DNA from 4 places in the Allobosea sp. AK1 genome. Region 1 is predicted to be linked to each of the others. Evidence: predicted binding sites of a transcription regulator. Region 1 holds the regulator's gene; each other region holds the start of a gene.

Region 1 (5,083 bases):
GAATACGGCCGCGGCTCGCAGCTCGCCAACCTGATCCGCTTCATCAATGACATCCTGCTCTCGGCGCCGTCGATCCTGATCGGCCTGTTCGTCTACGTCATCCTGGTCGAGCCGTTCCGCGGCTATTCCGGCTGGGCCGGCGGCGTCGCGCTCGGCATCATCGCGATCCCAGTGATCGTGCGCACCACCGAGGACATGCTGAACCTCGTGCCCGGCCCCTTGCGCGAGGCTGGCGCCGCGCTCGGCGCGCCGCCTTCCGTCGTGATCACCTCGGTGACCTGGCGCGCGGCCAAGGCCGGCATGGTCACCGGCATCCTGCTGGCGCTCGCCCGCATCGCCGGCGAGACGGCGCCGCTGCTCTTCACCGCGCTCAACAACAATTTCTGGTTCTCGCCCTCGCTCGTGGGCGGCGTCTCCAACCTGCCTGTGACGATCTACCAGTTCGCCTCCGCCCCTTACGAGAACTGGCAGCAGCTCGCCTGGGCCGGTTCGCTCATCATCACCGTCTCGATCCTCGTGCTCTCGCTCGTTGCCCGGCGCATCGTCGCCAGCAGCAAGTAGAGCTTGAAACCAACCCGATCGCGACCGACCTTGAGGACTTAATGTCGATGCTTTCGACCCTTGAACTCTCCCCCCAGTCGCTCGATGCCGAGGCGCCCGTCCGGATCGCGGTGAAGAACCTCGATTTCTACTACGGCGAGCACAAGGCGCTGAAGAACATCAATCTCGACTTCCGTGATCGTCACGTCACGGCGCTGATCGGCCCGTCCGGCTGCGGCAAGTCGACCCTGCTGCGCATCTTCAACCGGATCTACTCGCTCTATCCGGAGCAGCGCGCGGAAGGGCAGATCATGCTCGACGGCCGCAACATCATCTCGAACGACGTCGATGTGAACGAATTGCGCTCGCGCGTCGGCATGGTCTTCCAGAAGCCGACGCCGTTCCCGATGTCGATCTACGACAACGTCGCCTTCGGCATCCGCCTCTACGAGAAGCCGCCGAAATCCGAGCTCGACGACCGTGTCGAGGGCGCGCTGCGCCGCGCCGCGCTTTGGGACGAGGTCAAGGACAAGCTGAAGAGCTCCGGCATGGGCCTCTCCGGCGGCCAGCAGCAGCGCCTCTGCATCGCGCGCACCATCGCGCAGAAGCCGGAAGTGATCCTGTTCGACGAGCCGACCTCGGCGCTCGACCCGATCTCGACCGGCAAGATCGAGGACCTGCTGGAGCAGCTCAAGAGCGATTTCACCATCGCCATCGTCACGCACAACATGCAGCAGGCGGCGCGCATCTCGCAGTACACGGCGTTCATGTATCTCGGCGAGGTCATCGAGTTCGCGCCGACCAACACGATCTTCATGAACCCGGCCAAGAAGCAGACCCAGGACTACGTCACCGGCCGTTTCGGCTAAGCGGCATTTTTGTTTCGCATCGGCTTGCCCGAAAACCGGTTTCCACTTTTCGGGCCGATGCGCCTGAGGAACACGCAATGACCGACCACATCGTCCGCTCCTACGACACCGATCTCGAAGGCATCCGCCGCAGCCTCGCCGAAATGGGCGGCATGGCCGAGCGCATGCTGGGCGACTCGACCGTCGCGCTCGTTCGCCGCGACACCGCGCTCGCCCAGAAGATCATCTCGGCCGACCAGCGCCTCGACAATCTCCAGCGCGAGGTCGAGGAAAAGGCCGTGCTCACCATCGCCCGGCGCCAGCCCCTGGCGCAGGACCTGCGCGAGCTGATCTCGGCGATCCGCCTTGCCTCCGACATCGAGCGCGTCGGCGACCTCGCCAAGAACATCGCCAAGCGCGCCGTCGCCATTGCCGGCCAGTTCCAGCCGCCGCATCGCGCGGTCGTCGGCCTCGAGCATATCAGCCGCCTCGTGCAGGCCCAGCTCAAGGACGTGCTCGACGCCTATGCCGCGACCAACGAGCAGAAGGCGCTCGAGGTCTGGAAGCGTGACGACGAGATCGACGCGCTTTACACCTCGCTGTTCCGCGAACTCCTGACCTATATGATGGAGGATCCGCGCAACATCACCTTCTGCACGCATCTGCTGTTCTGCGCCAAGAATATCGAGCGCATCGGCGACCACACCACCAATATCGCCGAGACGATCCATTACCTCGTCACTGGCGATTCCCTCGACGTGAACCGGCCGAAGCTCGACACGACCAATATCGAGGTCGAAGCGGTGACGGGAAGCTGAGGTCAAAGCCATCATGGCCGCACGTATCCTGATCGTCGAGGACGAGGAGCCGCTCACCCTGCTGCTGCGCTACAACCTCGAAGCCGAGGGCTTCGAGGTCGACAGCGTCGCGCGCGGGGATGACGCCGAGCTGCATCTGCGCGATTCCACGCCCGATCTGGTCCTGCTCGACTGGATGCTGCCGGGCCTCTCCGGCATCGAGCTCTGCCGGCGCCTGCGCTCGCGCCGCGACACCGAGCGCGTGCCGATCATCATGCTGACGGCGCGCGGCGAGGAGACCGAGCGCGTGCGCGGGCTTGCGACCGGCGCCGACGACTATGTCGTGAAGCCGTTCTCGCTGCCGGAGCTGATCGCCCGCATCCAGGCGCTTCTTCGCAGAGCGAAGCCTGGCCATGTCGCAGGGTTGCTCGCGGCCGGCGATCTCGAACTCGACCGCACGACGCGCCGCGTCCGGCGCGCCGGGAGCGAACTGCATCTCGGCCCGACCGAGTTCCGCCTGCTCGAGTTCCTGATGCAGGCGCCGGGCCGGGTCTATTCACGCGCCCAGCTCCTCGACGCCGTCTGGGGCCGCGACGTCTATATCGACGAGCGCACGGTCGACGTCCATGTTGGGCGGCTGCGCAAGGCGATCACGCCGGGCGACGCCAAGGACCCGCTGCGCACCGTGCGCGGAGCCGGCTACGCCTTCGACGAGACCTTCGCGCGCAGCGGAGCCGCGTAAGCCTCAGGCGTTCGGGCCGCCCTCGATATCGCCGGCCCAGGTCAGGGCCTTGTCATAGTCCTCGGGCTTGAAGGCGCGGACCTTGACGAAGGGGATCGCCGGGTCGAGCAGATCGACGAAGCCGGCGAGCCAGCCCTTGTCGGTGATCAGGGCTTCCTTGGGGAAGCGCCTGAGCTCCCAGAGCTTGCCGAGGCTGTAGCGCGCGTCCTTCCAGGCCGCGGCCAGCGTCATGTCGGTGAAATCGGTCATGTCGGCGAGGATGCCGAGCTTCTCGTGACGTTCGAGCCGGGCGTCGATATCGGCCATGATGGCGTCGAGATCGTCAGCCGTGAGCGTCTGCGACAGCCGATAGGCTGCGACATGGTCCGGGGCGGGCAGAATGGTGAGCATGGCTCCTCCTCCTCGGGGGACAACGCGCAGGCGAGGGGGAGGTTTCGCCGGGGCCGGTCAGACGTAAGGGGGCGGCGCGCGCGTCGCTGCGTCGAAGCTCTCGGCCTCGGCCCGCAGCCAGGCGATGAAGGCATCCAGCCCCGGCCGCGGCGGCTGGTCGAGCGGTCGCGTCAGCCAGCAGCCGATGGCGCTGGTGAAGCCGAGCCCCAGCGGATTGACGAGCGCGCCGGAGGCAAGCTCGTCGGCGACGTAGCAGCGTGGCGCCAGCGCGAGGCCGAGACCGGCGACGGCGGCGCTGGTGATCACGGAATAATAGCCGTAGCGCACGGTGTGCTCCGGCACTGCGCCGCGCAGGTCATGCGCTTCGGTGAACTCGGCCCAGAAGGTCGGCATCTGATAGTGCTGCAGCAGGGTCATCTTCTGGATATCGGCAGCGCGGCGGAAACCGCCCATCCGCTCGATCAGGCTGGGTGCCGCGACGAGCGCGACATCGCGGCCGAAGAGGAAATGCGCCTCCTTGCCGGGCCAGGGCGGGACGCCATGGGCGATCTCGATATCCGGTTCCTCCGTCTCGCTCTCGCTGACGTAATTGGTGAACTGCACGTCGACGCCGGGATGGGCCTCGGCGAAGGCCGGAAAGCGCGCCATCAGCCAGCGCTCGCCGGCGATCGCGACCATGTGCAGGCGGATCGGCCGGGCGATGGCGTTGCGCTCGGCGAGACGCCGTGCGCCGCGCTCCATCTGCTCCAGCGCGGCTTCCGCATAGGGCAGGTAGATCGCGCCGGCTTCGGTGAGCTTGAGGCCGAGCGGGCTGCGGTCGAACAGCACCGTGCCGAGATGATGCTCCAGCGAGAGGATCTGCTTGGACACCGCGCTCTGGGTCAGGTTGACCGCGAGAGCGGCGCGGGCCGTCGAGCCCAGCCTTGCGACGGTCGCGAACGCCCTCAGCGCCGCGGCTGACGGGGGTGGCCGGCTGGCCGCCATGGGGTATTCCTTTTTGGACTATCTCGGCGGAGATCGTTTCGTTTGCCGGCCTCTCGGTCAAGAGGCCATTCTTCCCTGACGGGAGGAACGAGATCATGAACCAGACGACCCGACTCTGGGGCGGGCGCTTCCGCAAGCCGCCGGACCCGCGGCTGATGAAGCTGTCGAGCGCCGCCGGCGAGCACGCAAGGCTGGTGCCGCAGGATGTCGCGGGCGGCAAGGCGCATGCGGCCGAACTCGGTCGCGCCGGCCTGCTGAGCGCGCAGGAGCTCGAGACCATCCTGACCGCGCTCGACGGGATCGCCCGCGACACGGTCGAGGGGCGGATCGCGCCCGGTCCCGATGACGAGGACGTCCACACCTTCATCGAACGTATCCTGACCGAGCGCGTCGGCTCGACCGGCGCCAAGCTCCGCGCCGGACGCTCGCGCAACGACCAGGCGGCGAACAACCTCAAGCTCTACCTGCGGAGCAAGTCACGCTCGCTCGCCGGCATGCTGGCGGAGTTGCTGGCTGCGATCGCCGATCAGGCGGAGGAGCATGCGGCGTCGGTCTGCCCCGGCTTCACCCATCTCCAGAGCGCCCAGCCGGTCACCTTCGGCCATTGGCTGATGGCGCATGGCCAGGTGCTGATGCGCGATGCCTCGCGCCTGACCGACTGGGAAAAGCGCTCCGGCCAGTCCCCGCTTGGGGCGGCAGCGCTCGCCGGTTCGGCGATTACGCTCAATCCGGAGCTCAGTGCCAAGGCACTCGGCTATGACGGGCCATTCGAGAATTCGGTC
Region 2 (5,083 bases), 560 kb from region 1:
CCGACATAGGCGATGAGCACGGTCTGCCAGAGCAGCTTCAGCCAGCCCTTCAGGCCCCAGTACCACTCGGAGAGGTCGGCACTCAGGCGGTTCAACCGAAGCGTCGGCAGCGTCTCGTAGATGTATTTCGGAAAGCGGCCGATATTCTCGAAGAACCTGGCGAGATCGACCTCGGCGCCGCGCGCCGAGAGCAGCACGCAGGCGATGAAGACGGCGATGCCGATCAGGGCCTGCCGGCGCTTGGCCGAGGCGGCCTGCCGATAGGCCTCGGCATGGGCCCGGATAGCCGGGTCGTTGCGGTCGATCGCGAGGGTCATGAAATCTTGCGTCCGTTGCCGGAGAGGGCGCTAGGCAGCGCCGCTGCCGTCATGCTCGCCCCTGTGGCGAGCATCCACGTCTTGAGCGCTGCGGAAGGCAGGGAAGACGTGGATGGTCGGGACAAGCCCGACCATGACGGCGAGAGCAGGCGTGCTGCTTACGACGACTTCTTCTTGCGGAGGTCGTCGACGAACTTGTTCAGCTCGATGATCGGGTCATAGGCCTCGTTGCCGACGGCGACGAGCGGGCCCTGCTTGCCTTCATAGATCTTGTCGAAGGCGGCCTTGTCCTTGGTGGCGAGGTTCAGCACCGCGTCGCGGATCTTGGCCTTGAGCTCTTCCGGCAGGTCGGTGAGATAGGCCATCGGCGAGTTCACGATCTGCTCGGACTTGTAGATGATCCGGAAATCGTCGGCCTTGGCCATGTTCTTGCGGGCCATGCGCTGCAGGTTGGATTCCTGCTCGTCGTTCCACCAGTTGGCGGCGATGTCGACGGTGCCCTGCTGGAGCGCGATGATCGCGTTCTCATGGCTGCCGGTATAGACGACCTTCGAGAAGAAGGTTTCCGGTTCGATCTTCATGCCGTTGAGCACGAAGCGCGGCACGTTGTTGCCGGAGGTCGAGTTCGGGTCGACGAGGCCGAGATTCTTGCCCTTGAGGTCCTCGACCTTCTGATAGGGCGAGTCCTTCTTCACGTAGAAGACCGAGTGGTAGCCCTTGGTGCCGTCGAGATTGGTCTCGATGGCGAAGGCGTCGGTCCTGGCGCCGGTCATGCGGGCGCGGGCGAAGGAGGCCGGGCCGTAGGAGGCGATGTGGATGTTGCCGGCGCGCTGACCTTCGATGATCGCGGCGTAGTCGTTGGCGATGCGCAAGGTGACCTTGGTGCCGAGCTCCTTGGCGAGATACTGCACGAAGGGGGTGTAGCGCTCGGTAACGCCGGAGGCGTTCTCGGAGGGGATGATCGCGAAGACGAGCTCGGGATACTTCGCCTTCCAATCCTGTGCGAAAGCAAGATCGCTAAAGGACTGGCTGGCGGCGAGCGCGAGGCCGGCGGCGGCGAGCTTGAGGGTATGACGACGGGTCAGCATCGATGTGCTCCTGCGTTGTAGGTCGGATGGTCTTCTCGCGGCGACGGCCTTCAGGCCGGTCCGGCGATCTCTGGAAATCAGGCGATCTTCTGGCGGACGCGCTTCGCCTCGGAGGCGGCGATGGCATCGAGCGCATCCAGCGCCTCGGCGCCGGCATCCTTGGCCTCGATGCCGTAGAGCTCGGCGGCGACCTCGCGGGTCAGCGCCTGCGGCACGTCGTCGAACACGACCTTGCCGGCGGACATGCCGATCAGGCGGTCACAGTATTTCGCGGCGATGTCGAGGTCGTGCAGGTTGCACATCACGGTGATGCCGTCCTCGCGATTGATGCGGAACAGCGCGTCCATGACGACCTGGGTGTTGCGCGGGTCGAGCGAGGCGATCGGCTCGTCGGCCAGGATGATGCGCGGCTCCTGGACGAGCGCGCGGGCGATGGCGACGCGCTGCTGCTGGCCGCCCGAAAGCGTCTCGGCGCGCTGCGCCAGCAAATGACCCATATCGAGACGCTCGAGTGCCGCGATGGCGCGGATCTTGTCGTCCTCGGAGAAGCTCTTGACCAGCGTCAGAGCCGCGGAGCGGTGGTTCAGCCGGCCGAGCAGGACATTGGTCAGCACGTCCAGGCGGCCGACGAGGTTGAACTGCTGGAAGATCATCGCCGTGTCGCGGCGCCAGCGCCGCAGCGAGGCGCCCTTCAGGCCGGTAACGTCCTGCTCTTCGCAGACGATCTTGCCGGAGGTCGGCTCGGTCAGGCGGTTCAGCATGCGCAGCAATGTCGACTTGCCGGCGCCGGAGGGGCCGATCACGCCGACCATCTCCCCCTTTGGGACGGTCAGGGTCACGGTGTCGACCGCATTCCTGTCGCCAAAGCGCTTGGTCAGGCCTTCGATGCGCAGCATGGAAAGGTTCTCGGGCACGATACGGGCATGAGCGCATTCCCGTCCGGCCGGGGCCGGAGGGTCAGGCGTCTCGATTGCTGCGAGCCCTATCGGCTGCGAATGACAGGCACATGACGGCCTGGGAAGGCCCCGAAAGGAGCATTTTGCCACCTCAGGAGCCGGTCAACGTTTCGTGAGGTCTCCAGAATGCGCTTGGACGATTCCCGGCTTACCGGCAGGATAGAAGCGGATGTCTGTGTGCGGCGGAGATGCCCGTGACGGTGGGCCTCTTATCGGCAAGCATCTTGCATTGATGCTGCGAGGCCGGATCGATGCGGCATCGGCGCAAAAGCCTATGTTTTTGCGCCGCTGTGGCGCGCCGGCATCTTAGCAACGCCTTTCGTTCCATTTAAGACCAATGGGCGGCAACGGAGCCTCCAGCCTGATGAAGCGGTTCGTCCTTCTTGTTCTCGTCGCTGCCGTTGCGGGCGGTGGATACTATGCTTACCGCAACCAGCGCGCCGGCACGCAGCAGGCCCAGGCCAGTGCGGTCTCGGGGCCGCGTGCCGTGCCGGTCGAAGTGGCCAATATCGAGGTCATGACCGTCAGCGAGGAGGTCGAGGCGCTCGGTACGCTTGCCGCCGACGAATCCGTGGTGATCGCGCCCGAGATCGCCGGCCGCGTCATCGCGCTCGGCTTCAAGGAAGGGGAGCGCGTCAAGGCAGGCCAGGACCTCGTCAAGCTCGACACCGCGATCCTCGATGCCGAACTCAAGCAGGCGCAAGCCGATCTGAGCCTCGCTCGGGATACCCATGAGCGGCTGCGGGCGCTGGTGCAGCGCGGCTCGGGCACGCAGGTCGCGCTCGACGAAGCCGGCGCGAAGCTCGCCTCGAGCGAGGCACGCATCCAGCTCGCCAAGGCCAAGCTGGCGCAGTCGACCATCGTGGCGCCGTTCAGCGGCGTCGTCGGCCTGCGCTCGGTCGGGGTCGGCGATTACGTCTCTGTCGGCAAGCCCTTGATCACGCTGACCAGCATCGACCCGATCAAGATCGATTTCCGCGTGCCCGAGATCTATCTCAGCCGCCTGAAGGTGGGCCTGCCCGTGCAGATGGGCGTCGATGCGGTTCCGGACCGGAAATTCCAGGGGCAGATCTACGCGATCGACCCGGTGGTCGACGTCAACGGCCGGGCGATCCGCCTGCGCGCCAACATCCCGAATGCGGACCTCGCGCTGAAGCCTGGCCTCTTCGCCCGCCTCGCCATCACCGTCGACCAGCGCCAGAACGCGATCGTCGTGCCGGAGATGGCGGTCGTGCCGGATGCCGTCGGCAAGATCGTCTACGTCGTCGACAAGGGCAAGGCGAAGCGCGTCGCCGTCGAATTGGGCAAGCGCCTGCCGGGCAAGGTGGAGATCGTCAACGGGCTGACGCCCGGCATGCAGATCATCACCGCCGGCCAGATGCGGCTGCGCGACGGTGCCGCCATCGCGATCAAGGACAAGGTTGTCCAGACGAGCCAGCTCTAGAGCATTTCCGCGCTTCCCGCGAAATGCTCCATCTCTTTGTTTTGTCGCATATTCGTTGACGCGGACCTTCGTTTCTTCACGCAAACTGGCCTCCGCCTCACCCGGAAATGCTCTAGGACCGACGCATGAGCCTCTTCGAACTCTTCGTCCGCCGGCCCGTTCTCTCGACGGTGCTGAGCCTGTTGGTGATCCTGATCGGCATCGTGTCCTACGGCCGGCTGACGATCCGCGAATACCCGAATATCGACGAGCCTGTCGTCTCGGTTCGCACCGATTATCGTGGCGCCTCGGCCGAGATCATCGAGACCCAGGTCACGCAGATCCTGGAGAATTCGATCGCGGGCATCGAAGGCATCGAGATCATCTCCTCGACCAGCCGCCAGGAGCGCAGCTTCATCCAGGTGCGCTTCCGGCCGGATGTCGATCCCGACGTCGCGGCGTCCGACGTGCGCGACCGCGTCAGCCGCGTGCGCAGCCGCATCCCGGACGAGATCGACGAGCCTGTCATCGCCAAGGTCGAGGCCGATGCGCAGCCGATCCTTTATCTCTCGCTGACCAGCTCGCGGCACGGGCCGCTCGAACTCACCGATTTCGCCGACCGTTTCATCTCGGACCGCGTCCAGAACGTGACCGGCGTGGCGGAGGTGCGCATTCTCGGCCAGCGCCAATATGCGATGCGCATCTGGCTCGACCGCGCCCGCATGTCGGCCTACGACATCTCCGTCCAGCAGATCGAGGCGGCCGTCCGGGCGCAGAACATCGAGATTCCCTCGGGGCGGATCGAGAGCAGCGACCGCGAATTCACGGTGCTCTCGCAGACCAGCATGACCACGCCGGCGGAATTCCGCGAGATCGTGGTCAAGGATGCCAATGGTTTCTCCGTCAAGCTGAAGGATGTCGCCAAGGTCGAGCTGGGCGCGCGCGAGGAGCGCAACGCCGCCTGGTTCAAGGGCACGCCGTCGGTGACGATTGGTATCGTCAAGCAGGCGACGGCCAACCCGCTCGACGTCTCGGCCGGCATCGAGGAGGCGCTGCCGGGCATCATCGAGGACCTGCCGCAGGGCATGTCGATCGGCAAGTCCTACGACACCTCGGTCTTCATCGACCGCTCGATCAAGGCGGTCTACCAGACGATCGTCGAGGCGATCGTGCTGGTGGTTCTGATCATCTTCATCTTCCTGCGCTCGGTCCGCGCGACCCTGATCCCGCTGGTGACGATCCCGGTCTCGCTGATCGGTTCCTTCGCGCTGATGTATGCGCTCGGCTTCACCGTGAACA
Region 3 (5,083 bases), 530 kb from region 1:
TGTTCTTCGCCCCCTTCGTCTCCTCGGCGATGCGGGTCGAGCCGCAATGGATCGACTATAACGGCCATCTCAACATGGCCTATTACCATGTGCTGTTCGACCGCGCGGTCGACGAGGTCTTCTCGCTGGTGGGCCTCACCCGCGACTATGTCGAGACGCGCCACGCCTCCACCTTCGCGGCGGAGTGCCATATCCTCTACAAGCGCGAGTTGACCGAGGGCGATCTCGTCCGCATCACCGCGCAGCTCATCGCCTTCGACGACAAGCGCCTGCATTACTATCTCGAGATGCGGCATGCCAACGAGGGCTGGCTCGCGGCGACCAGCGAGAACCTGTCGCTGCATGTCGACATGATCAGTCGCAAGGTCACGCCCTTCCCGGCCGATATCCTGGCCAATATCGCCCTGATGAAGGCCGCGCACAGCATGATGCCGCTGCCGGTCACGATCGGCCGCATCATCGGCATGCCCCGGAAATCGGCGATCCGGGTCGAGGACACGGCTGAAGAGCGCGAGACCGAGACCGAAACCCGGCATTGAACGATCGCCGCCTCAGGGATCGTCGTCGGGAATCTTGAGCTTGTGCCCGCAGGCCTTGCAATAGACCGCATCGGGCTCGTGGCGCTGGAGCGCGCATTCCGGGCAGGGAAACAGCACCTTGTTCGGGCGGAACAGCGCCTGCGCCAGGCGCACGAACAGCGTGATCCCGACGATCATCACCAGGATCGAGGTCAGCTTGCCGGCGATGCCCGGCAGGACCACGTCACCGAACCCTGTCGTGGTCACCGTCGCGACCGTGAAGTAGAGCGCCTGGACGTAGCTTTCGAGCCCGCCCTCCTGCCGAAAGAAGAAGGTGTAGACGAAGCCGGTCACCACGAAGAGGAAGGTCGCGATATTGCCGAGCGCGCGGACCACGTTCTCCCATTCGCGGAAGCGGGTTTCGCGGAACTGGGCCCAGACGATGCCCTTATGCGACAGCGACCACAGCCTGAGGATGCGCAGGAAGCCGAAATTCTCCAGCCATTGCGGCATGAGCAGCGTCAGGAGGATGAAGAGGTCGAGCAGCATCGTCGGCTGGCGCAGCAGCCTGAGCATGTTGGTCGAGGCCAGCAGGCGCGCCGCGATCTCGGCGACCATGATCACCGCGACGGAATAGTCGATCCAGAGGAAGGCCGCGTTCTCCCTGAGCAATGGCGTCAGGATGAAGAAGGCGATGATCAGGAGATCGACGACCGTCGTCACCGCCTGGAAGCGCAACGCGGCGGGCGAGCGGCCGTGATAGAGCTGGCGCAGCCGGTCGCGGAGAACCTCGAAGCGGCTTTCGTCGGAGGGGTCGGCTGAATCCATCGCCGGCAGCATAGGCATTCACGCGGCGTGCCGCTACGCCGCCCAGCAGTGCGTGACGACGGCATGCACCGCATAACCGCGATAGGGCGCGTCAAGCCGGCAATCGGCCCCGGCCGCTTCGGCAATGGCCCGCACGGCCTGCGGCAGGTTCTCCCGCGGCGTGACATGGAACAGCGCGAGCCAGCGCAGCAGCACGGCCTTGAACGGCCCCGGCAATCCGGCCTGATCGCCGAAATCGACGATATGCAGCGAGCCGCCGGCATCGAGCCGGCGCAGCGCCTCGGCGACGACCCCCTGCCAGGGCGGGATCATCGACAGCGCATAGGAGATGACGATCCGATCGAAGCCGGCAAGGCCGAACAGCACTTGAGGATCCAAAGCGGTGGCATCGGCCTGGGCAAGCCGGATCCGGTCATCGAGACCCGCCTTTGCGACCGATATCTTCGCCGTCGCCAGCATCGCGCTGGAAACGTCGAGCCCGTAGCAGGCGCAATCCGGATAGTGCCGGGCGATCCGGATCAGGTTGCGTCCGGTGCCGCAGCCGATCTCCAGCACGGTCGCGCCGGCCGGGGGCTGCAACCCGTCGATGAGCTGGTCGCGGCCGAGCAGATAGAATTTCCGGCTGGCATCGTAGATATGGCGCTGGTGCCGGTAGATCCGATCCATCAGCCCGGCGGCCGGGCCGGCCGGTGTCTCCGTCGCGCTCACCGGCCCTGGCCCTTCAGGACATAGAGGTGGAAGCCGCCATAGATCGCCGAGCGGTCCTGCCGGCAGAGCTCGCGGCTCGTCTCCTCCTCGTAATGCCACTGGTCGAGGATCGCCGCGGGCACGCGGCCGGGCAGCAATCTCTCGTCGGCCGCCGTGCGGAAGATCACCCGCGCGCCCGGCCGGGCCGTGCGCGTGATCTGCGACCACAACGCTGTCAGATCGGCGTCGTTCATCCAGTCCTGCGCATCGAGCAGCACATAGGCGTCGCAGCTCTCGGCCGGCTCGCCCTCCAGGAAGCCCGTGACCGCGCTCTGGCGATAGGACACGTCCGAGGCACGCGCCTTCACCGCCGCGAAATGTTCCGACTGGAGATAAGGCGGGAAGGCTGCATCCGGCCCCTCGCCATAGCGCCGGCCAAAAGCCTGCTGGGCGAAATAGTTGTCCTTGAGGTCGAAATCACAGGCCAGCCGTTCCAGCCGGAGCTTCAGCGCACCGAGAATGCCGTCCTCGCCATCGGCGGACAGCGCCTTGTACTGCGCCGGCGGGATGCCCAGCCCGTAGAGCGAGGCCGGCTGGCGCACCAGCCAGCGGATCAACCTGCGCTCGAAGACCGGCGCGAGATGTCTGTCGTAGAGCGCCCGCTGCTCGGCCCGGTCGCGCGCCGCCAGCATCGCCCTGGGATTGCCACCGAGCAGCCGCGCCAGCATATGACCCGTGCCGATGAAGCGGCCGAGCAGCCCGTAGCGGTGGAAACCCCGAGCAAAGAGGTTGATCCGGCGCCGCCCGTTCAGCCCCCGCCCCTCCCAGTAACCGCGCGAGACGGCATCGAGATGACCGGCGATCTCGCGGTCGTAGAGCGCGACATTGGCAGGCTCGTCCGCCCGGCCGAAGAAGCGCAGGAAATCCTCCTGCCGCTCGATCCGCGCCAGCGCCGCGAGCTTGAGGCGGCCCAGCGCGATATGGGTGGCGTTGAGATCGACCGCGCTGACCCGGATAGGCGCCGCCGTCAGATAGGAGAGGATGTTGCAGGAGCCGGACGCGATCGCCACGACATGGTCGTCGGCCTTGAGCCCGAGTGCCGCCATGTCGACGACGGGGTCCTCCCAGATCTGCGGATAGACCAGGCCGGAAAAGGCGCGGGCGAACAGCCATTCCAGTAGGCCGGCCTTGGACAGCGTCTTGCTGCGTCGGACGGCCTGTCCCAGCCCCGAGCTGGTCATGCGGCGGGCTGCGCGGGCCGTTTGGGTCGCCTGTTGCGTCACCGGTTTTCCTCCCTTTGCGGGTGGCCGGGCTGCTAGAGGAGTCGCGTGACGGTCAGGTGACGTCTTGCGCTCCGCTGCCACGGCATCGTGAGGCTGCCTGGACTCGACAGGGCTGAAATCTCGGATGCGAAGCGCCATATTGGGGCACGAAAGCCGATGAGGCGCCGCCCCGCTGACAAGGAGATCGCAATGGGTCTGATGAGCATGTTCGGCGAACCGAAGAAGCAGGACGAGAGTTTCCCCTTCCAGCTCACGGACACCGAGTGGCGCGAGCGGCTGACGCCGGAGCAGTATCAGGTCCTGCGCGGCCATGGCACGGAGCGGGCCGGCTCCTGCGCGCTCAATTACGAGAAGCGCGCCGGCACCTTCTCCTGCGCCGGTTGTGGCCAGAAGCTGTTCCGCTCGGGCAAGAAATTCGAGAGCGGCACCGGCTGGCCGAGCTTCGACCAGCCGCTGGAAGGGGCCGTCGAGACCAGCGAGGACCGCAAGTTCGGCATGGTCCGCGTCGAGGTGCATTGCGCGAATTGCGGCGGCCATCTCGGCCACGTCTTCCCCGACGGCCCACCGCCTACCGGCCTACGCTACTGCATCAACGGCGTGGCGATGGATTTTGAGCCGGAAGCAGCCTGACAACGCCGTCATGCTCGGGCTTGACCCGAGCATCTCGTAACAGAAAAGCGATGAAGAGATGCCCGGGGCAAGCCCGGGCATGACGTTTCAGGCAGTCGGCACGGCTCGTCGCGCCAGCGCCGCCGCGTCCACAGCCGGCGGCAGATCGCCGAACTGGCCCAACCAGCCGCCGCCCAATCGCGTCGCGATGAAAGCATCCGCCACCTCCGCCGGCGCGAAACGCAGCAGCAGGGAACCTTGCAGCAGCAGCGCCAGCTTCTCCGTCAATCGCCGCGCCTGCCCCTCGCTGCGCATCATCTCCGGCAACTCGCCCTCCAGCCGCTTCAGCGCTGCGTCAAAACGCCGGTCCGCCCCGGCAGCCACCATCATCTCCGCCCGCAGCACATCGACCGCCCCCTCCTCCCGCGCCAGCGAGCGCAGCACGTCGAGGCAGATGACATTGCCCGAGCCCTCCCAGATCGCGTTGAGCGGCGCCTCCCGATAGAGCCGGGCCATGGGGTTTTCCTCGATGAAGCCGTTGCCGCCATGGCATTCCAGCGCCTCGGTGACGACGGCGGGCGCGCGCCTCGTGATCCAGTATTTCGCGATCGGCGCGCCAACCCGCGCCAACAGGCGTTCGCTCTCAGACGCCTCCTGCCGGTCGAGCGCCGCGAACAGCCGGAAGGCGAGCCAGGCCGCGGCTTCTGCCTCGATGGCGATGTCGGCGAGCACGTTCTGCATGATCGGCTGGTCGATCAGCGCCTTCTGGAAGGCGCGGCGATGCTGGGCGTGATGCGCCGCGAGCGAGACCGCCATCCGCATCAGCCCGGACGACGCAGCCGCGATATCGAGCCGCGAATTATGGTTCATCGAAAGACCGGTGCGGATGCCCCTGCCCAGCTCGCCGATGAGATGGCCGATAGCTCCCCTGAACTCGACCTCCGAAGAGGCATTCGAGCGGTTGCCGACCTTGTCCTTGAGCCGCTGGATCGCGACGCCGTTGCGTGAACCGTCCGGCAGCCAGCCCGGTACGACGAAGCAGGAGATGCCCTCCGGAGTCCGCGCCAGCGTCAGGAACACGTCGGAATGCGGCACCGAGAAGAACCACTTCCTGCCATGCAGCGACCACGTCCCGTCGCGATTATCCTCGGCCACGGT
Region 4 (5,083 bases), 2.8 Mb from region 1:
CACAAACTGGGTGATCTTGAGCCCGCTCGGGCGCATCGCCTCGTCATAGGCCCGCGTCACGGCGCGTGCCGTCATGCGCACATGCAGCGCGACGCAGGAGCGGGCGATGGCGTCGAGGCGCGGGTCGGGCGAGGGCGTCGTCATTCCGCCATGTTAGCGTGTTCAAGCGCTGCTGCCAGCAGGCCTGCTGCGACCTGCGACATCGCATCCGCCGGCGTTCACTTTATCGCGGGGCGCTTCCTTGACTCTCCGGACGCCCGCGCCTATCTCCCCGCCATCTGTTAGCACTCCCATCGGGTGACTGCTAACAGCCTCCCCCGGGAGCCCTTCAGCGGCACCCGAAACGAATAAGACCGAGAGGAAGACAGAACCATGAAGTTCCGTCCTTTGCATGACCGCGTCGTGGTCCGTCGCCTGGATGGCGAAGAGAAGACCAAGGGTGGCATCATCATCCCCGAGACCGCCAAGGAAAAGCCCCAGGAGGGCGAGGTCATCGCCGTCGGTTCCGGCGCGCGTGACGAGGCCGGCAAGCTCGTTGCCCTCGACGTCAAGAAGGGCGACCGCGTCCTGTTCGGCAAGTGGTCGGGCACCGAGGTCAAGATCGATGGTCAGGACCTCCTGATCATGAAGGAATCCGACATCATGGGCGTCGTCGGCTGATAGCCGCCTGACCGCTCTCTTCCGTTTCCAGTTCAAGGAGTAGCTCTCATGGCTGCTAAAGACGTCAAGTTCGGCACCGATGCCCGCGACAAGATGCTGCGCGGCGTGGATATCCTCGCCAACGCCGTGAAGGTCACGCTGGGTCCGAAGGGCCGCAACGTCGTGATCGAGAAGTCGTTCGGCGCCCCGCGCATCACCAAGGACGGCGTCACCGTCGCCAAGGAAATCGAGCTTTCCGACAAGTTCGAGAACATGGGCGCCCAGATGGTCCGCGAAGTCGCTTCGCGCCAGAACGACCATGCCGGCGACGGCACCACCACCGCCACCGTTCTCGCCCAGGCGATCGTCCGTGAAGGCGCCAAGTCGGTTGCGGCCGGCATGAACCCGATGGACCTGAAGCGCGGCATCGACCTGGCCGTCGACGCCATCGTCGCCGACCTCAAGAAGAACTCGAAGAAGGTCACGTCGAACGCGGAAGTCGCGCAGGTCGGCACGATCTCGGCCAACGGCGACGAGTCGGTCGGCAAGATGATCTCGACCGCCATGCAGAAGGTCGGCAACGAGGGTGTCATCACCGTCGAGGAGGCCAAGACCGCCGAGACCGAACTCGACGTCGTCGAGGGCATGCAGTTCGACCGCGGCTACCTCTCGCCGTACTTCATCACCAACTCGGAGAAGATGGTCGCCGAGCTGGAAGACCCCTACATCCTGATCTTCGAGAAGAAGCTGTCCTCGCTCCAGGCGATGCTGCCGATCCTCGAGGCCGTCGTGCAGACCGGCAAGCCGCTGCTCATCATCGCCGAGGACGTCGAGGGCGAGGCCCTGGCCACGCTCGTCGTCAACAAGCTCCGTGGCGGCCTGAAGGTCGCGGCCGTCAAGGCTCCGGGCTTCGGTGATCGCCGCAAGGCCATGCTCGAGGACATCTCGATCCTGACCGCCGGTCAGATGATCTCGGAAGACCTCGGCATCAAGCTCGAGACTGTGACGCTCAACATGCTCGGCCGCGCCAAGAAGGTGCGCATCGAGAAGGAGAACACCACGATCATCGACGGCGCTGGCAAGAAGAAGGACATCGAGGCTCGCGTCGGCCAGATCAAGGCCCAGATCGAGGAGACCTCCTCGGACTACGACCGTGAGAAGCTCCAGGAGCGTCTGGCCAAGCTCGCCGGCGGCGTCGCGGTCATCCGCGTCGGCGGCGCGACCGAGGTCGAGGTCAAGGAGAAGAAGGACCGCGTCGACGACGCCCTGAACGCGACCCGCGCTGCGGTCGAAGAAGGCATCCTTCCCGGCGGCGGCGTTGCCCTGCTGCGTTCGCTCCAGGCCGTGAAGTCGATCAAGACCCAGAACGACGACCAGAAGACCGGCGTCGAGATCGTCCGCAAGGCGATCGCCGCTCCGGCTCGCCAGATCGTCGACAACGCCGGCGATGACGGCGCGGTCGTGATCGGCAAGCTGCTCGAGTCGAAGGACTACGCCTGGGGCTACAACGCCCAGACCGGCGAGTACGGCGATCTGGTCAAGGCCGGCATCATCGACCCGACCAAGGTCGTGCGTACGGCGATCCAGGACGCGGCTTCGATCGCTGGCCTGCTGATCACCACCGAGGCGATGGTTGCCGAGCAGCCGAAGAAGGACGCCCCGATGCCCCCGATGGGCGGCGGCGGCATGGGCGGCATGGACTTCTGATCCATCCACCTACCGAGACTACGGAAGGCCCGGCGCAAGCCGGGCCTTTTTCATTTCACGACACTGTCATCCGCCGGCCATCCGGCTGTCGTCGCGGGCGCGCATCGAGGCGCTTTCAACTTCACCGCGACAGAGATGATCATGCCCACACGCCGCCTCGTCCTCGCCGGCCTCGCCGCCAGCAGCGTCGCCCCCGCCTTCGCGCAGGCGCCGGACTGGCGGCAGAGCATCAAGGAGGTGCGCTTCGGCGTCTCCTCCGCCGAGAACGAGGCCGGCGCCATCGCCCGCACCCAGCCGATGGTGGATTACCTGTCGCAGCGCCTCGGCGTGCCCGTGCGCTTCTTCCGGGTCGCCGACTATGCCGGCCTGGTCGAGGCGATGCGCGCCGACCAGGTCGATTTCGCCCGCTTCGGCCCTGCGGTCTACGCGCTCGGCCGCCGCGTGCTCGGCGACAAGCTCCAGCCGCTGCTGCGCGATGTCGATAACCACGGGCAGGAAGGCTATTACTCCGTGCTGCTGGTGCGGTCGGAGAGCCCCTACCAGAACCTCGCCGATCTCAAGGGCAAGGTGATGGCCTTCGCCGATCCGAACTCGACCTCCGGCTACGCCTTCCCCTCCTATTTCCTGCGCAAGCAGGGCATCGATCCGAAGACCCATTTCAGCGGCACGGTCTTCTCCGGCGGCCATGACAATTCGGTTCTGGCGCTGGTGCGCGGCCAGTTCGATATCGTCGCGACCCACCAGACCAATGCAGAGCACGGCGTCGCGCAAAGGCTCGCCGATCGCGGGATGATCCCGGCCGGCTCGACCCGGGTGATCTGGACCTCGCCGCTGATCCCGGCGAGCCCGTTCTCGACCCGTGCCAACCTGCCGCAGGGGCTGAAGGACGATTTCGTCGCCGCCATGAACGGGATGAAGGAGGCGGCCCCCGAGGCCTGGAAGAGCTTCACCGACGGCCATGTCTCGCACTATGCGCCGGCCCGGCACGAGGATTATCTCGACGTGATCGCCGTTACAGAGGAGCTGGAAGCCCAGCGCAAGGCGCGCAGCGGCTGAGCGCGGCGGGGCCTTTTCCAGCCTCTCGACACCGCCTGCCGCACCGCCATGCATTTCCCGACAGGACTGATGAAAGCTTGGGCAGTGCCTTCCGCCGGCTTCCTGGCTTATACAGGCGGCAAGCGATCCCTGTCGGGCTCGCGCGCCAAAGTTGCATGTCGTAGGGAGATGCAGATGAAAAAGTCACAACTTCTGTCCGGCGCCGCGCTCGCTGCCGCGCTGTTCCTCTCCGCCCAGGCCGCGCAGGCTGACATCACCATCGGCCTCGTCGCGCCGCTGACCGGCCCGGTCGCCGCCTATGGCGACCAGGTCAAGAATGGCGCCCAGACCGCTGTCGACGTCATCAACAAGAATGGCGGCGTGCTCGGCGAGAAGCTCGTGCTGAAGCTCGCCGACGATGCCGGCGATCCGAAGCAGGGCGTCTCCTCCGCCAACCTGCTCGTCGGCGACAAGGTCAAGTTCGTGGTCGGCCCGGTGACCTCTGGCGTCGCCATGGCGGTCTCGGACGTGTTCTCGGAGAGCGGCGTGCTGATGGTGACGCCGACCGCGACCTCGCCGGCGCTGACGACGCGCGGCCTGACCAATGTCTTCCGCACCTGCGGCCGTGACGACCAGCAGGCCGACATCGCCGCGACCTATGTCCTGAAGAACCTCAAGGACGCGAAGATCGCGATCGTCCATGACAAGGGCACCTACGGCAAAGGCCTCGCCGACGCCTTCCAGAAGGGCATCAATGCCGGCGGGCTCAAGGAAGTGATCGCCCTGACGGTCAATCCCGGCGACAAGGACCTCTCGGCCGTCGTGACGCGCCTGAAGGCTGCGAATGTCGACGCCATCTATTTCGGCGGCTACCACCCCGAGGGCGGCCTGCTCGCGCGCCAGCTCGCCGACGCCGGCGTGAAGGCGACGATCATCGGTGGCGAAGGCCTCTCCAACACGGAGTTCGCGGCGATTGGCGGCGACCGTGCCACCGGCACGCTCTTCACCAACGCGACGGACGCGCTGAAGAACCCCGACTCGGCCCAGGCCGTCGCGGCGCTGAAGGAGAAGGGCATCCCGCCGGAGGCCTTCACGCTCAACGCCTACGCCGCGGTCGAGGTGCTAAAGGCCGCGATCGAGAAGGCCGGCAAGCCGGGCGATGCCAATGGCGCCGCCAAGGCGCTCCAGTCGGGCATGCCGGTCAAGACCGCGATCGGCACGCTGACCTATGGCAAGACCGGCGACCTGAGTTCGCCGAGCTTCTCGATGTACAAGTGGGACGCCGGCAAGATCGTCGCCGCGCAGTAATCGGCCGGCGGTCCAACCGCCAACCCTTTCAAGCTTTGCGCCCCGGACGAGCCCCGCTCGTCCGGGGCGTTTCGCTTCTGGGTCCGCTGATCGTGGGCGGCTCGCCGCGACCTCTCCGACAGATGACAATTTGCTCATCCGGGCGCGTCGCCATTGAAAGGCCACTCCCGCTGCGACATGGTCCGAATCGTGGCTTTCACCGTCTCCCGCCAGGATCCCCGTCTATGCGCTTGTTGAGCATCCTCGTCGCCGTGCTGGCGGCGGCTACGCTGATCGTCGGCCAGCAAGCCGGCTCGGCTGCCCTTATCGGAATGGGTGTCGTCGGCCTGCTGCTGGCGGTCGTGACCTTCCGCTCGCCGGCCCTGCCGTTCTTCCTGCGGATATTCTCGGGCGT

Evidence for each region. Region 1 encodes PhoB, which activates phosphate uptake and scavenging genes when phosphate is short. Its sites were predicted from a motif close to TGTCATNNANCTGTCAT; they were not measured.
Region 2: the regulator PhoB is predicted to act here: its motif matches at 2,401-2,417, upstream of phnC (phosphonate ABC transporter ATP-binding protein).
Region 3: the regulator PhoB is predicted to act here: its motif matches at 3,362-3,378, upstream of FHT98_RS03955 (BtaA family protein).
Region 4: the regulator PhoB is predicted to act here: its motif matches at 2,400-2,416, upstream of phnD (phosphate/phosphite/phosphonate ABC transporter substrate-binding protein).

What each region holds. Positions count from the first base shown of each region.
Region 1 is NZ_VFMG01000001.1:1,280,994-1,286,076, reverse strand. It holds gene pstA (phosphate ABC transporter permease PstA) at 1-561, shown strand, start outside; gene pstB (phosphate ABC transporter ATP-binding protein PstB) at 603-1,409, shown strand; gene phoU (phosphate signaling complex protein PhoU) at 1,487-2,206, shown strand; gene phoB (phosphate regulon transcriptional regulator PhoB) at 2,220-2,927, shown strand; gene FHT98_RS06540 (SpoIIAA family protein) at 2,931-3,317, opposite strand; gene FHT98_RS06535 (LysR family transcriptional regulator) at 3,375-4,301, opposite strand; gene argH (argininosuccinate lyase) at 4,397-5,083, shown strand, end outside.
Region 2 is NZ_VFMG01000001.1:1,837,217-1,842,299, reverse strand. It holds gene phnE (phosphonate ABC transporter, permease protein PhnE) at 1-317, opposite strand, end outside; gene phnD (phosphonate ABC transporter substrate-binding protein) at 476-1,405, opposite strand; gene phnC (phosphonate ABC transporter ATP-binding protein) at 1,483-2,301, opposite strand; gene FHT98_RS09210 (efflux RND transporter periplasmic adaptor subunit) at 2,726-3,805, shown strand; gene FHT98_RS09205 (efflux RND transporter permease subunit) at 3,931-5,083, shown strand, end outside.
Region 3 is NZ_VFMG01000001.1:746,868-751,950, forward strand. It holds gene FHT98_RS03940 (thioesterase family protein) at 1-539, shown strand, start outside; gene FHT98_RS03945 (potassium channel family protein) at 552-1,346, opposite strand; gene FHT98_RS03950 (class I SAM-dependent methyltransferase) at 1,380-2,054, opposite strand; gene FHT98_RS03955 (BtaA family protein) at 2,051-3,274, opposite strand; gene msrB (peptide-methionine (R)-S-oxide reductase MsrB) at 3,515-3,946, shown strand; gene FHT98_RS03965 (acyl-CoA dehydrogenase family protein) at 4,034-5,083, opposite strand, start outside.
Region 4 is NZ_VFMG01000001.1:4,104,396-4,109,478, reverse strand. It holds gene FHT98_RS19785 (MarR family winged helix-turn-helix transcriptional regulator) at 1-144, opposite strand, end outside; gene groES (co-chaperone GroES) at 373-660, shown strand; gene groL (chaperonin GroEL) at 709-2,346, shown strand; gene phnD (phosphate/phosphite/phosphonate ABC transporter substrate-binding protein) at 2,488-3,402, shown strand; gene FHT98_RS19765 (branched-chain amino acid ABC transporter substrate-binding protein) at 3,577-4,689, shown strand; gene FHT98_RS19760 (ABC transporter ATP-binding protein/permease) at 4,914-5,083, shown strand, end outside.